DNA from 3 places in the Colwellia sp. MB3u-8 genome. Region 2 is predicted to be linked to each of the others. Evidence: predicted binding sites of a transcription regulator. Region 2 holds the regulator's gene; each other region holds the start of a gene.
What was found. Region 2 encodes FNR, which switches genes on or off when oxygen is low (the NO sensors DNR and NnrR bind a similar motif). Its sites were predicted from a motif close to TTGATCTAGATCAA; they were not measured.
Positions count from the first base shown of each region.

Region 1 (4,290 bases), on a different contig from region 2:
GATTTACAAGCACACGGCTTAGACGTTTTAGGCCCAGTTAATCATGGTGTATTTAAATCTATTTATTTCTTTGATCCTAACGGCCACCGCTTAGAATTAGCCGCCAATATCGGTACCACTGAACAATATGCAGAACTTAAACGGGTAGCGGCCTTGATGGTTGAAGAATGGGCACAAACTAAACAAGCGCCAACACATGCGGCTTGGTTGCATCAACTAGACGACTAAGGCACAAAAACAGCGCTACAAGCCCCTACTAACGAAAGCTTTCGTAAATAGGGGGTAGAAAAAAATGGCTATTGGCTAACTTTTATAAACCTTAAGGCATGTAATTTTTCCTTAAAAACTTAAGTTACATTTAGTAACAAAAAATTACAATTAAAAACAAAGACTTGCTGAACATTAGACTTTAGTGCAATAAATAAACGAAAAAATAGCTTGAAGCTTTACTCAACTCACGTACAGTATGGCTAGCTACATAGATAGCACTCAACAAAATGGATAGTATTTGCACGGAAAGCAATAAGCGTTTATTAACGCAGTATATTATTTAAAATATGGATTGTTTATTAAAGCTCAGGATGAGTACTGAAATATTTAGCCCAAAGGGGCATCAAGGATAGCACTAAAAAAGTGTCAGGATGACCGAAAAAAATAAAATTGTGTACAAAATAATAATAACAATAAAAATAACATTGAAAATTAAAAAATTCACATGGATTGTAACAAAAGGCTAGGACAGCCATTTAAAAATCGGAACTATAGATGTTGGCTTATGCTACATTTCTTTCCTAAAGCGACGTTATTAACGTCGCTTTTTTTCTTTCTATCGCTGTTTAGCGTAGAATGACGTAAAATGAAAGCAATTATTTATTATTTTAAGTTATTACTATGTCTCGTACTAAAAAATCACGCAAACCGGGTACCGGTTCTCTTGGCATCGTTAAAGATGACAACAAAAAATTAGTCGCACCCACACCTCGCAGAGCAAAGAAAACAAACGGTAAAGAGCCGGGCAACCGCCAAAAAGAGGCCAACCCTGTCATGGCTAATGGCCAGAGCTCTGGCAAAAACAAAGATCCCCGCATTGGTAGCAAAACACCTATTGATTTAGGCAAAAAAGTGATTGCACCGATCAAAACTAAAGCCACTAAAAAGGTTCAAGACAACTCACCTATTGCCGCAATTCGTGTCGTTGAAGCCAGTGAGTCATTAGCCGAGCAATTAAGCCGTATTGAACAAGACCCTAGATTGCTTGAAATACTTGAAAAGCAAGATGATGACCTGGCACTAACAGCAGAAGATGTTAGTTATTTCAATACGCTAATGGAGCAGCATGAAAAAATTAGTCAAGCCTTAGGTCTTGATGACGAAGATGAGATTGTAGCGCCCACTAAAAAGTCAGACTCTGAAGATGACTTATGGGACAAGTTCGATAAGAGTGATTTATCAAAATTTTAATAGGAGTATTTAATGCTATCCAACCCTTGGGTATACCTAGCTTTATTAGCCATCGTTATTATTGGTGTATTAGCCGCAGTAGCCATTAGGCTGCTACGCCAATTAAAACAACAAAAGCTTGAACAAGAGCAGAAAAAAGTAGAGCAGCAACAAGCCCTGCAGCAGCATGATAAAAAAATTATCGCCAGTGTTATTATTATCGTGCGCGCGATGAAAGAAGAACAATGCGACATGGGAGAGGGTTGCTGGCGTTTAAGTGTATTGCTAGATTCATTAAAGTTAAGCCAAGACTTAAATGTACAATTTCCAGCCGTATTCAAGTTTTATGAAGCGATAAAACATATGCCTATTTTAGGGGCACGTAAAAAACTTGATAAACAGTCTCGCATGAGACTTGACTTAGAACGCATGAAACTTGAGGCAGAAATGGCAGAAGATATTCGCCAAGATATCGATCTACTGCACCAATACGCTAATGAACGAAATAGTATGCTAAGCGAGTCTTAGTTTTAATTTAGGTTTTATCGAGCTTAGGTTTTATTAAACTTAGCTTCAAATAATAAAACGGTTAGCTTGCCACTAACCGCTAATATTGCCCCCTTATGCTAGGGTAGCAATTAATCAAACCCGTGATAAATAACCCTAAGTGACAATGAAGCCGCCAGCGTTGAGCTTGATCAATGTTTGCGCGCTTGGTTTATCTATAATAGCGTCAAATAGATAAACTGGAATACTTATGCAAGCAGCTCAATTTTTTGATAGCACACTCTTAAAAAAATATAACACTAATGGCCCTAGATATACTTCATATCCAACCGCATTGGAGTTTCATGAGCAATTTAGCCATGAAAATTTAGTACAAGCGATAATCGCATCACCGAACCGTGAATTGTCTTTGTATGTACATATTCCTTTTTGTCATAGCCTTTGCTATTACTGTGCCTGTAATAAAGTTGTCACCCGTCATCGCGATAAAGCCGATACCTACCTTGAGTTTCTTGCACAAGAAATTGCCTCTAGAGCACCGTTATTTAAAGACTATACCGTTAAGCAATTACATTGGGGTGGTGGTACACCTAGCTTTTTACGACATGAGCAAATTAGCCAACTAGTGGCAGAGTTAAAAGCGCAGTTTACCTTTGCAGCACAAGTAGAAATGAGTATTGAAATAGACCCCCGTGAAATTGAAATGAACTTAGCGGATCACCTTTATAGTTTAGGTTTCAATCGCTTAAGTATTGGCGTGCAAGACATAGATGAAAAAGTTCAACAAAGTATTAATCGCGTGCAATCAACCGAGTTTATTGAAAAATTTATTGCCCATGCCAAACAAGTTGGCTTCAAAGCTATTAATATCGATTTGATCTACGGCCTACCTCATCAAACTATAGAGACCTTTACTCGTACGCTAAACAAAGCCCATGAAATGGATGTCGAGCGTATTTCATTGTTTAGTTACGCCCATATTCCCTCTCGCTTTGCCGCCCAACGTAAACTCAAAGATGAATGGTTGCCTAGCGCAGATGAAAAATTTTCTTTGATGAAGTTAGCCATTGAAAAACTGTGTAATTTTGGCTACGACTTTATAGGTATGGACCACTTCGCTAAGCCTGAAGATGAGCTATCCATTGCACAAAAATCAGGTAATTTACACCGAAATTTTCAAGGTTACACCACCAAAGGCGGTTGTGACTTGCTCGGTTTAGGGGTGTCGTCAATTAGTGCTATTGGTCACAGTTTTAGTCAAAATACCAAAGTACTACAAGACTATTACCAAGCCATAGAAACTCAAGCACACGCCCAAGTAAAAGGTGTTAGCTTATCTCAAGACGATATTATTCGTGGAGAAGTTATTCGCGAGTTGATGTGTAATCTTTATGTCGACAAAAATAAAATTAGCCAGAAGTTTGCTATTAATTTTAATGAATATTTTGCTGAAGACTTACCCTTGCTGCAAACCTTCATTAATGACGGATTAATCAAGGTGACTCTTAATGAAATTCGGGTCGAGCAAAAAGCCAGGCTGCTAATACGTAATATTTGTATGAGTTTTGATGCCTATATGAAGCAAAATCTAAACCAACAGCGTTTTTCACAGGTAATTTAAGTTAGCTTTCTAGTTGGCCTAAACTGAATCTATGTTCGGCGCTGAAAAATACTAATTCTGTGCCGTGACCCTCGTTATCTTCACGGGCTAAATCTACCCATTGATAATAAACATTACGATGCACCTTTGCCTGCAAATTTCGTCTGACCGTGACATATAAACTACCCTCTTCGGTAATTTCTAATGGATGTTCAGCATTTAAGATAAAGCTGTCGTCTAAATTGGTCGTCACTTGCATACTTGTTTTCTGCTCATCTAACCATTGCCATTGCGTTAAAATAAAGGGCGCCTCAGCAACCACGATACCGACCTTTTCGACAGGCGTAACTAAAAAATAGCGCTCATCTTCTTTTTTTAATACTGAGGCAAAGAGCTTAACCAAAGACAAACGTTTAAATACCGTGCCGTTATAAAACCAACTGCCATCTGACTTTATTTCTAAATCAATATCACCACAAAAAGGAGGATCCCATAATTCAACCGGTGGCATTTTTTTCACATTACCCGGTTGTGAATCGGAAATTTGGGCAGAAATTTTTTCTAATGACATAATAATTATCCTAATTACTGACTTTACCTAATAGTAGCAAATTAACCGTAAAACTTAAAATAGCCAGATAAGTCAGTCTTACTATCCGCTTATTTACCACGTCTAAAATCATTAGACGCTGGCGTAATTTTTCGCCAACACACTCAATAGCAATCATACTCACTGATAATTA
Region 1 is NZ_JACGVA010000073.1:371,105-375,394, forward strand. Features, by position in the region: gene H4J54_RS18560 (VOC family protein) at 1-228, shown strand, start outside; gene yihI (Der GTPase-activating protein YihI) at 892-1,461, shown strand; gene H4J54_RS18570 (DUF2489 domain-containing protein) at 1,474-1,968, shown strand; gene hemN (oxygen-independent coproporphyrinogen III oxidase) at 2,198-3,568, shown strand; gene H4J54_RS18580 (DUF1285 domain-containing protein) at 3,570-4,118, opposite strand.
Region 1: the regulator FNR is predicted to act here: its motif matches at 2,129-2,142, upstream of hemN (oxygen-independent coproporphyrinogen III oxidase).

Region 2 (4,290 bases):
GTCATTTTACCCGACTTCGCTAAAATTCGTGATGTAAAAGAAAAGAAACGTCGTTTTTTTGCTTTTATTAAACCCGCAGTACAGGCAGAGAATAAAAAAATACTTATTTTGCGTGCCGAAGTGGCACGCTTAATTGCGCAATTAACCTTAGAACAGCCCTTTAGTGCGGAAGAATACACTTTAGTAAGCAGTTTGAGCAAAAAATATAAAGTCAGTGAAAAGTTTTCTCTATTACGACAATTATATGAATTACAGCTTAAAATTGACATTATTCCACTAGCACTTGTTTTAGTGCAAGCGGCCAATGAATCTGCTTGGGGAACCTCTCGCTTTGCTCGAATAGGTTTAAACTTTTTTGGCGTCTGGTGTTATAGGAAAGGTTGTGGCATGGTGCCGGGTAGTCGTAATACCGGTGCTAAGCATGAAGTCGCCGCTTATAGCTCTATTAGTTTAGGTATCGCACGTTATTTACACAATATTAATACTAACGGCGCCTATACGGTATTTAGATCGATTAGAGGCCAATTACGCGATCAAAACCAACCACTAGCGCCAGAAATTCTTGCAACAGGATTAATGCGTTACTCTGAACGTGGGATAGATTACGTGTTGGAATTAACTGATATGATCCGCCATAATCGACATTACTTCGCGTTATATAATAAATAAGCGATAATAAATAAGCGCTATGTCAATGTGCTATTCCTAATTTATTTATAAAAATAAATTTATAAATAAATTCAAATGTACGTCGATTAAAAATTTGCGCTTGAATTGCCTTTAAAAAGTAGACCGTCCTCAGTTTTTTATCAGCAAAAGTAATAACCTCTAAATTAACTGCTGCCTTATTATAATGCCATCACAGGTAACCGTTTGGTATTATTTACCTTGAGGACATTATCGTCATATACTTTTCGCTCTCGGCTGTTAAAGCTTCAGTAATAGTGTGTTTGGCTTGAAGAAAGGGTCGATTTTGCATCAGAGCTCTTGGTAAATCCCTAATACCAATCTCACTAATTATCTGATCATTTTTACTGGTTAAAATAACCTACTACTGCGTTATTTATTTAATAATTAGAACCACTAGTTATTAAATAAATGCCTTATATTTGGCCATTTTTCCTGCGTATAAAGTAGACCACCTAATTAATGAAATGGGTATAATAAATTTCAGCGCATAAGCTAGTTTAAGTTATTAAACAAGAAAAGTTGAACTAGGCGTTTAATGACCCAATTCAACTTTATTTAGGGATGTTTGCTGATATTAATCAACATCAAGTGGTGAAATGTAACCATCGGGTTTTAATGCTAATACATCACAATTAAGCCTATCAATAACATGCTCTGCGGTGTTACCAATTAACGCTGCCGATAAACCGGTACGGCCAATAGTACCCAGAATGACTAATTCGGCATCTAATTCAGCCGCTATGCTTTGAATGATATCTTCCGGTAAACCTTCTTTAATATGGGTGTTTTCCGGCGCAATATTAAAGGCAGTTGCATGTGCTAACATCGCTTTTTGATGATGTTTTAACATCGAGCGATTATAATCGCTGGCATTAAACTCTGGGATTTCTATGGCGATATTAACTGGCGTACCCGGGAATGAGTTAACTAGGTGTAGATTAGCTTTCATGACTTGGGTCAGCTGTTTAGCTTCTGCTGTGATTTTGTTATTAAGTGCTTTATGTTCTTCCTCTTCACTACCAATGTTTAACGCCGCAAGAATATTACCGTTATCAGGCCACAAATGCTCTTTCACGAGTAAAACAGGACAAGGACATTTACGCAGAATATGCCAATCGGTAGGAGTAAATATGACAGATTTAAATTTGTCGTGTTGATGAGTACCTTTAATGACAATGTCATAACCATTATCGAGTACTTGAGCAATAATTTGCTCAAAGGGACGGTTATGCCATATAACCCGACAATCGATAGAAATTCCGCTTAAATCAAGGTCAGCGAGTAAAGACTCTAGCCATTGAGTGCGATCATTAATAACTGATTTTCGCATGGCTTCACGCTCATCACTTGACAGCATGGTGGTCATTTCATAAGAAAAATCATAGATGGTCAAAAATGCGGTAATGCTAGCACCTGTTTTACGCGCTAATTCTATCGCCCGGTTTACCGCTTTTTGCTCTTCTGTTGTTGGGTCAACAATCGCGAGTATTTTTTGATACTTTTCCATAGCTAATTCCTTTATCAATTGTCTACTAGTGTTATAACAATAGTCTACTTTCAAGCAACAATAGTTGTTTTAAATCACATTATTATGCTGTCGACGATAAATAATATTTCACGCTAAGCATAGCGTGAAATACCTTAATAAGGCAATGTAGAAAAGCTGGTGTTAGCGTTACATTAAAGTGCGGCGCATTCGTTTAATTTATCGAAACTTAGAATCGTAATGAGTTTACCATCAACTGTAATTAAACCATTTTTATGAAAGCGGTTAAGCAAGCGGCTGATAGTCTCAACCGTTAAACCAATATAGTTACCAATATCACTGCGGGTCATAGATAAACGAAATTCAGATGGAGATAATCCACGGGCATGGTAACGAATACTTAAGGTACTGATAAATGTTGCTAGTCGTTGCTCGGCATTTTTACGATTAAGTAATGTTAGCATTTCTTGATCTTCACGGATCTCAGTACTCATCATACGCAAAATTTGTTTTTTTAATTTTGGCATGCTGTTCGATAAATGATCGAGCGTATTGTAAGGGATCTCACAAACCATTGAGGTTTCTAGCGCTTTAGCGAAACTTGGATGCTGAGCATCGGCAATAGCATCAAAGCCAAGTAAATCACCCGCTAAATGAAAGCCAGTAATTTGTTCTTCACCGTGTTTATTAATGGTGTAGGTCTTAAATGTGCCCGAACGGATGGCGTAAAGCGCATGCATAGGTTGACCGTCGTTAAATATTTGCTCGCCTTTATGGATCGGCAGCTTACGGTCGATAATATTATCTAACGTTTCTAACTCTTTATCATTGAGAGAAAAAGGTAAACATAATTCACTAAGACTACAGTTTTGGCAGTGAATATGTTGATGAACAGTGCATGATTTATAACTCATAAGATCCTTTAAAATTTGTCATGATGTTGTCATGATGTTTCCATGATTTTTTATATATATAAGGTCTATATCAGACACGTTATATATATAAAACGAGTATAGTATAGATGCCGTATGAAATCACTAGGCTGGCTGCCGTCTTTCTAAATAGTGTATGACTCAATAATGATTTAATACTTATGGTGCCCAGTGATACTGAAAGTAAGGCAGGTAAGGTGCCTAGTCCAAAGAAAAACATAATCAAGGCACCATCAAGGGGATCGGCACTAGCCAATGCCCAAGTTAGTGTAGAATATACCAAGCCACAAGGTAACCAGCCCCATAGTGCGCCTAAAGCGAAAGCACTTTGTACGTTTTTAATGGGAATAAATTTTTTAGTCTGTGGTGCTATGTACCGCCAAATACTTTTGCCTAAATGTTCGACGCGGCTTAACCACATAAACCACTGGCCTAAATATAAACCTAACAAGATAAGAAAAACACCCGCGATAGTTTTTAACAGTGAAACAGGTACACCGATATTTTTGGTCGCCATTGAGCTGGTGAATGCGACAAGAGCGCCAATAAGACTATAAGAGGCGATACGACCAAAGTTATAGGCCAATATAATTGCGTATTTTTTATGCCGAGAGGTATCAGAAATCGCCGTCGTCAACATGGTGCTGATACCACCACACATTACTATACAATGGCCTGAGCCTAATAATCCGATGACAAATGCGGAGAAATAATCAAGGCTCATAGACTATTTTTTTTGACCTGTGGGTCTGCTGGCTCTTGTGAGGTGTTTGTTTTGTCTATCTGTTTTTTTATTGGCGCAGCATTATTGCTTTGATGAATGCTTTGTTTATCATTATCATCTTCAAATAAAATGCTCATGCCTTGCTTTTCTAAATCATCAAATTGCTCAGTTTTTACCGCCCAAAAAAAGAGATAAATACCAATAGCGGTAAGTAAAATAGCAATGGGAATTAATACGTATATCACACTCATTTTTTTAATAACCTTAAAGAATTACTTACCACTAGTATTGAACTGGCCGACATACCAATGACTGCCATATATGGCGCTATATAGCCCATAACCGCTAATGGCAATACAATGGCATTATAACTAAAAGCCCAAAGGTAATTTTGCTTTATAATTCGCGCAGTACTTAAGGATACCTGTCGCAGTGTTTGCACACCTTTGAGTTTATTG
Region 2 is NZ_JACGVA010000038.1:18,879-23,168, reverse strand. Features, by position in the region: gene H4J54_RS03970 (glucosaminidase domain-containing protein) at 1-669, shown strand, start outside; gene uspE (universal stress protein UspE) at 1,265-2,197, opposite strand; gene fnr (fumarate/nitrate reduction transcriptional regulator Fnr) at 2,371-3,090, opposite strand; gene H4J54_RS03955 (sulfite exporter TauE/SafE family protein) at 3,170-3,832, opposite strand; gene ccoS (cbb3-type cytochrome oxidase assembly protein CcoS) at 3,829-4,083, opposite strand; gene H4J54_RS03945 (heavy metal translocating P-type ATPase) at 4,080-4,290, opposite strand, start outside.

Region 3 (4,290 bases), on a different contig from region 2:
AACCAACACTTGCTGAAGAAATGGGCGTGTTGCAAGAGCGTATTACTTCAACGAAGAAAGGTTCAATCACTTCAATCCAAGCGGTATACGTACCAGCAGATGATTTGACTGATCCCTCTCCAGCTACTACTTTTGCTCACTTAGATGCAACAGTTGTATTGAGTCGTGATATTGCTTCGCAAGGTATTTACCCTGCAATTGACCCACTAGATTCTACTTCGCGTCAATTAGACCCATTAGTTGTTGGTGCTGAGCATTATGAAACAGCTCGTGGTGTTCAATCAACATTACAACGTTACAAAGAACTTAAAGATATCATCGCCATCTTAGGCATGGATGAGTTATCTGAAGAAGATAAATTATCGGTGAATCGCGCACGTAAGATTCAACGTTTCTTATCTCAACCGTTCTTTGTTGCTGAAGTATTCACCGGCTCTCCTGGTAAGTATGTATCACTTAAAGACACTATTAGTGGCTTTAAAGGACTACTTGCAGGTGAGTATGATGATTTACCTGAGCAAGCTTTCTACATGGTTGGTTCTATTGAAGAAGCAGCTGAAAAAGCTAAAAACATGTAATGAAGGCTGGTGATTAACATAAGTTAGTCACCTATTAGGAGGTCAAATGGCATTACTTTCTGTAAATCTGAATGTTGTTAGCGCTGAAGAAAGTTTATTTTCGGGTAGCATTGAATCATTACAGATCACAGGTAGCGAAGGTGAATTAGGCATTATGCCTGGTCACGCACCTTTGCTGACCTCACTAAAACCTGGTATGGCAAGAATCGTTAAAAAAGGTGGTGATGAAGAAATCATTTATCTTTCTGGCGGTATGCTAGAAGTTCAACCAAATAACGTTACTGTATTAGCGGATATCGCGGTACGTGGCGCTGATTTAGATGAACAAGCGGCACTACAGGCTAAAGAACGCGCAGAGAAACACTTGAATGAACATGGTAATGATGTTGATTACGCAGAAGCCGCAGCTGAACTAGCTCGTGCTGTTGCGCAATTACGTGTTATCCAAGCAACAAGTAAAAAATAACCTCCGCGTTTTACATTAAGTTTTAGTGATAAAAAAAAAGCGACTTTTACCTCGGTAAATAGTCGCTTTTTTATTATTTATTATTGTTGAAAAAATAATTACTCCACTACTTTACTTAGCCGCATAACTCACCCATTTCTAGGTTCATTTTAACCCTATCTCATTATTTGAAGACCAAAATTGCCAGCCTAAATAAGAAAATCAGTACATCTATATTTGTTGATCCTGTGCCAGCAAATAAAATAAAAATTTATCTAGAGGTTAGGATCGCGGTAATGGTTATACTTTGACAGATAACCCTGAGAAATCTCAGTATAGGAAGAGTATTTTTGTCAGAAACTTAGAGAAAACTACACCGGAAGCATTAGGTGCTGGTTTTCAAGAGGCAAGTATAGGTGCGGCAGCATCAGCAGCTACTGGTGGATTATATCAGGGTGCAGTGCAGCAGGTATTGTTGTCGGCTTAGCCTCAATGGTTGCCAACGCTTATGTGCAAGATGTGGTGTATTTACTTGTTGCTGACATACAAATTAAAGAGCGTGCTAAAAAAGGCGTTATTGTTCGTCGTGACTCAAAAGTTAATACTAAAATATCTGATGATGGCGCAAGCACTCAAACTTATTCCGAGGCAACAAATCTGAAAGAGTATAGAACCCGGTGGTGACTACAACAAATAAAGCTAATATAGAGCTTGAAGAGGCATAGCCACTAATGTTTGATAAAACAGCTTATGCAATGTCGGCATTCTTTTAATGGTTGAGCAGGTATAAGCTAGTTATGTTGATAAGCCACAATCCTTTAAAAGGGTTGTGGCTTTTTATAACTGACTTTATGCTGACAATTGTGCTTTTTTTAGTAAAGTATATAACTCATCTTTTAAGTGTAAACGGGCTAATTTTTGTTGTTCTAAATAGGTATCTGATGTTGGCTCAACACCAACTTCTATACGGTGAACTTCTTGATCTAACTGATGATAATCTTTAAATAAACGGGCAAAATGTGCATCGTGAATTTTTAAGTGATGGATTTCTTTTTCTAACTCTGGAAATTCATGGTGTAAGTCGTGTTTTTCTATCATTAGGGTTGCTCCTATTTAGCACAATTAATACAAGTATCGATATAAGGTAATATTTTTAAACGCTTGGGGTGGATAACGCCATTGCATTGGCTGCAAAAACCATATTCTTTGTTTTCAAAACGGGTTAACGCTTGGTTGATTAAGCCGAGTTCAATTTTAGCTTCGTGATGAATTTCATTAAGCACTTCATTATTTTCGTTTTCGCAAGTCTGTTCAGAAAAATCTTGAGAACGACCTTTTCCAAAGTCTGATTCAATTGCACTAATACGTCGTTGAAGTTCATATTTTTTCTCTAATAAGCTACTTAGAATTTCTTTATTCATTAGCATTCCTCCTCAAGCCTTATTTCATTTTAAGCCTCTAGTTGCTAACTGCTTTGATCTAGCGCAATAATTTGCTCAAGTTTTTTAGATTACTTAAGGATTAAAACTTAGTCAGCGAATGGCGACCCAAGTCATTATTTTGCGTTTAAATAACTGGGTTTTTTGTTAGTGAGTAGCTAAACTAAATAGTCCAGTCATCATCAAGAAAAAAAATGGTTCACAATAAAGTCTCGTGGAAAAACAGTCAGCAAGAATACGGCTTGCTGAGTAAATTACTACATTGGCTCTCGGCATTAACGGTTTTTTCGTTATTTGCCTTGGGTTATTGGATGGTCGAGTTAAACTACTCAAGTAAATGGTATCAACTAGCCCCGCATTGGCATGAAAGCCTTGGGATACTTTTATTAATGGTCACTATATTTAGATTGTTGTGGCGTCGTATTGCTGGCTCTCCCGGTGCAATAACTAGTCATAGCGCTTTTGAGAAAAAAGCTTCAGCTTTAATGATATTTATTTTGTATATCACGTTGTTTACTGTTTTGATTTCCGGTTACTTGATCACCAGTGCTAATGATAAAGCCATTGCTGTTTTTGATTGGTTTAAGGTTATACCATGGGTGCTGGGGATAAAAAACCAGGAAGATATTGCAGGTGTGGTACATTATTACCTAGCTTACGGCATAATAATTTTCGCGTTATTACATGCATTAGCGGCCTTAAAACACCATTTTATTGACCAAGACGTCACGCTAAAACGTATGACTAAAATCACAGATAAATAATTAAAGGAACTGATATGAAAAAAAAATTACTTGCTAGCGCTCTATTAACCTCGAGTGTACTAATACCAGCTTTAGCCGCTGATTATGTTATTGATACTAAAGGGGCACATGCCTCCATTAATTTTGCAGCGAGTCATCTGGGCTTTAGTGTACTTGCCGGTCGATTTAACGACTTTTCAGGTAACTTCTCTTATGACAAAGATAATGTTTCTGCAGCTAAAATTAAGGTAATTGTAGATACCTCAAGTTTTGATTCAAACCATACTAAACGTGACAAGCATGTACGTTCAGATGATTTTTTAGATGTTAGCAAATATGCACAAGCGACATTTACTAGCAGTAAAGTTGAAGATAAAGGTGATGGTAAACTTGCCATAATAGGAAGTTTTACCATGCACGGTATTACTCACCCATTAACCATTGACGCCGTTAAAGTGGGTGAAGGTGATGATCCTTGGGGTGGTTATCGTGCCGGCTTTAGCGGTACCGCCACTATCGCTATGGCAGATTTTGGTTTTAAAAAAGATTATGGCAAAGTAGATCTGACTTTACATATTGAAGGTATTCGCCAGTAATACATAAGGTTAATTGAAAAAAAGGGCTATGTGCCCTTTTTTTTTGCTTAAATTTTATAACCGCTTAAGTCAATTCCATCAACCCAATTAGGCTGTTAACAAGATAAGATTAACACGAGTTAACAACCGATATTTTTACGCTATCGGCTGCTATTAATACCGCTATATTGGGCTTATATAATTACTCGCTAAAGGTAAACTCTTTTGGTGGTGTTAATGCTAGTAAATGCTGTACAAAGTAATCCCAGCGTTTACGCATCATATACGGCTTTCTGGCAAAGCCATGACCACGGTTCGGTAGCATCAGCATATCAAAGTCTTTATTAGCAGCAATTAACGCTTCTACGACAATTAGAGTGTTATATGGCGGTACATTGGTATCAGTTGTACCATGGGCAATAAGTAGCTTACCTTTGAGGTTTTCAACGATTAATTGATTTGCTTGGCTGTCGTAGTTGCTGGTGCCATCTTCATTTTTTACTAACATAC
Region 3 is NZ_JACGVA010000073.1:424,134-428,423, reverse strand. Features, by position in the region: gene atpD (F0F1 ATP synthase subunit beta) at 1-578, shown strand, start outside; gene H4J54_RS18800 (F0F1 ATP synthase subunit epsilon) at 625-1,044, shown strand; gene H4J54_RS19635 (hypothetical protein) at 1,331-1,510, shown strand; gene traT (complement resistance protein TraT) at 1,516-1,707, shown strand; gene H4J54_RS18790 (YdcH family protein) at 1,873-2,121, opposite strand; gene H4J54_RS18785 (TraR/DksA family transcriptional regulator) at 2,133-2,444, opposite strand; gene H4J54_RS18780 (cytochrome b) at 2,657-3,226, shown strand; gene H4J54_RS18775 (YceI family protein) at 3,241-3,801, shown strand; gene H4J54_RS18770 (DPP IV N-terminal domain-containing protein) at 3,983-4,290, opposite strand, start outside.
Region 3: the regulator FNR is predicted to act here: its motif matches at 2,498-2,511, upstream of H4J54_RS18785 (TraR/DksA family transcriptional regulator).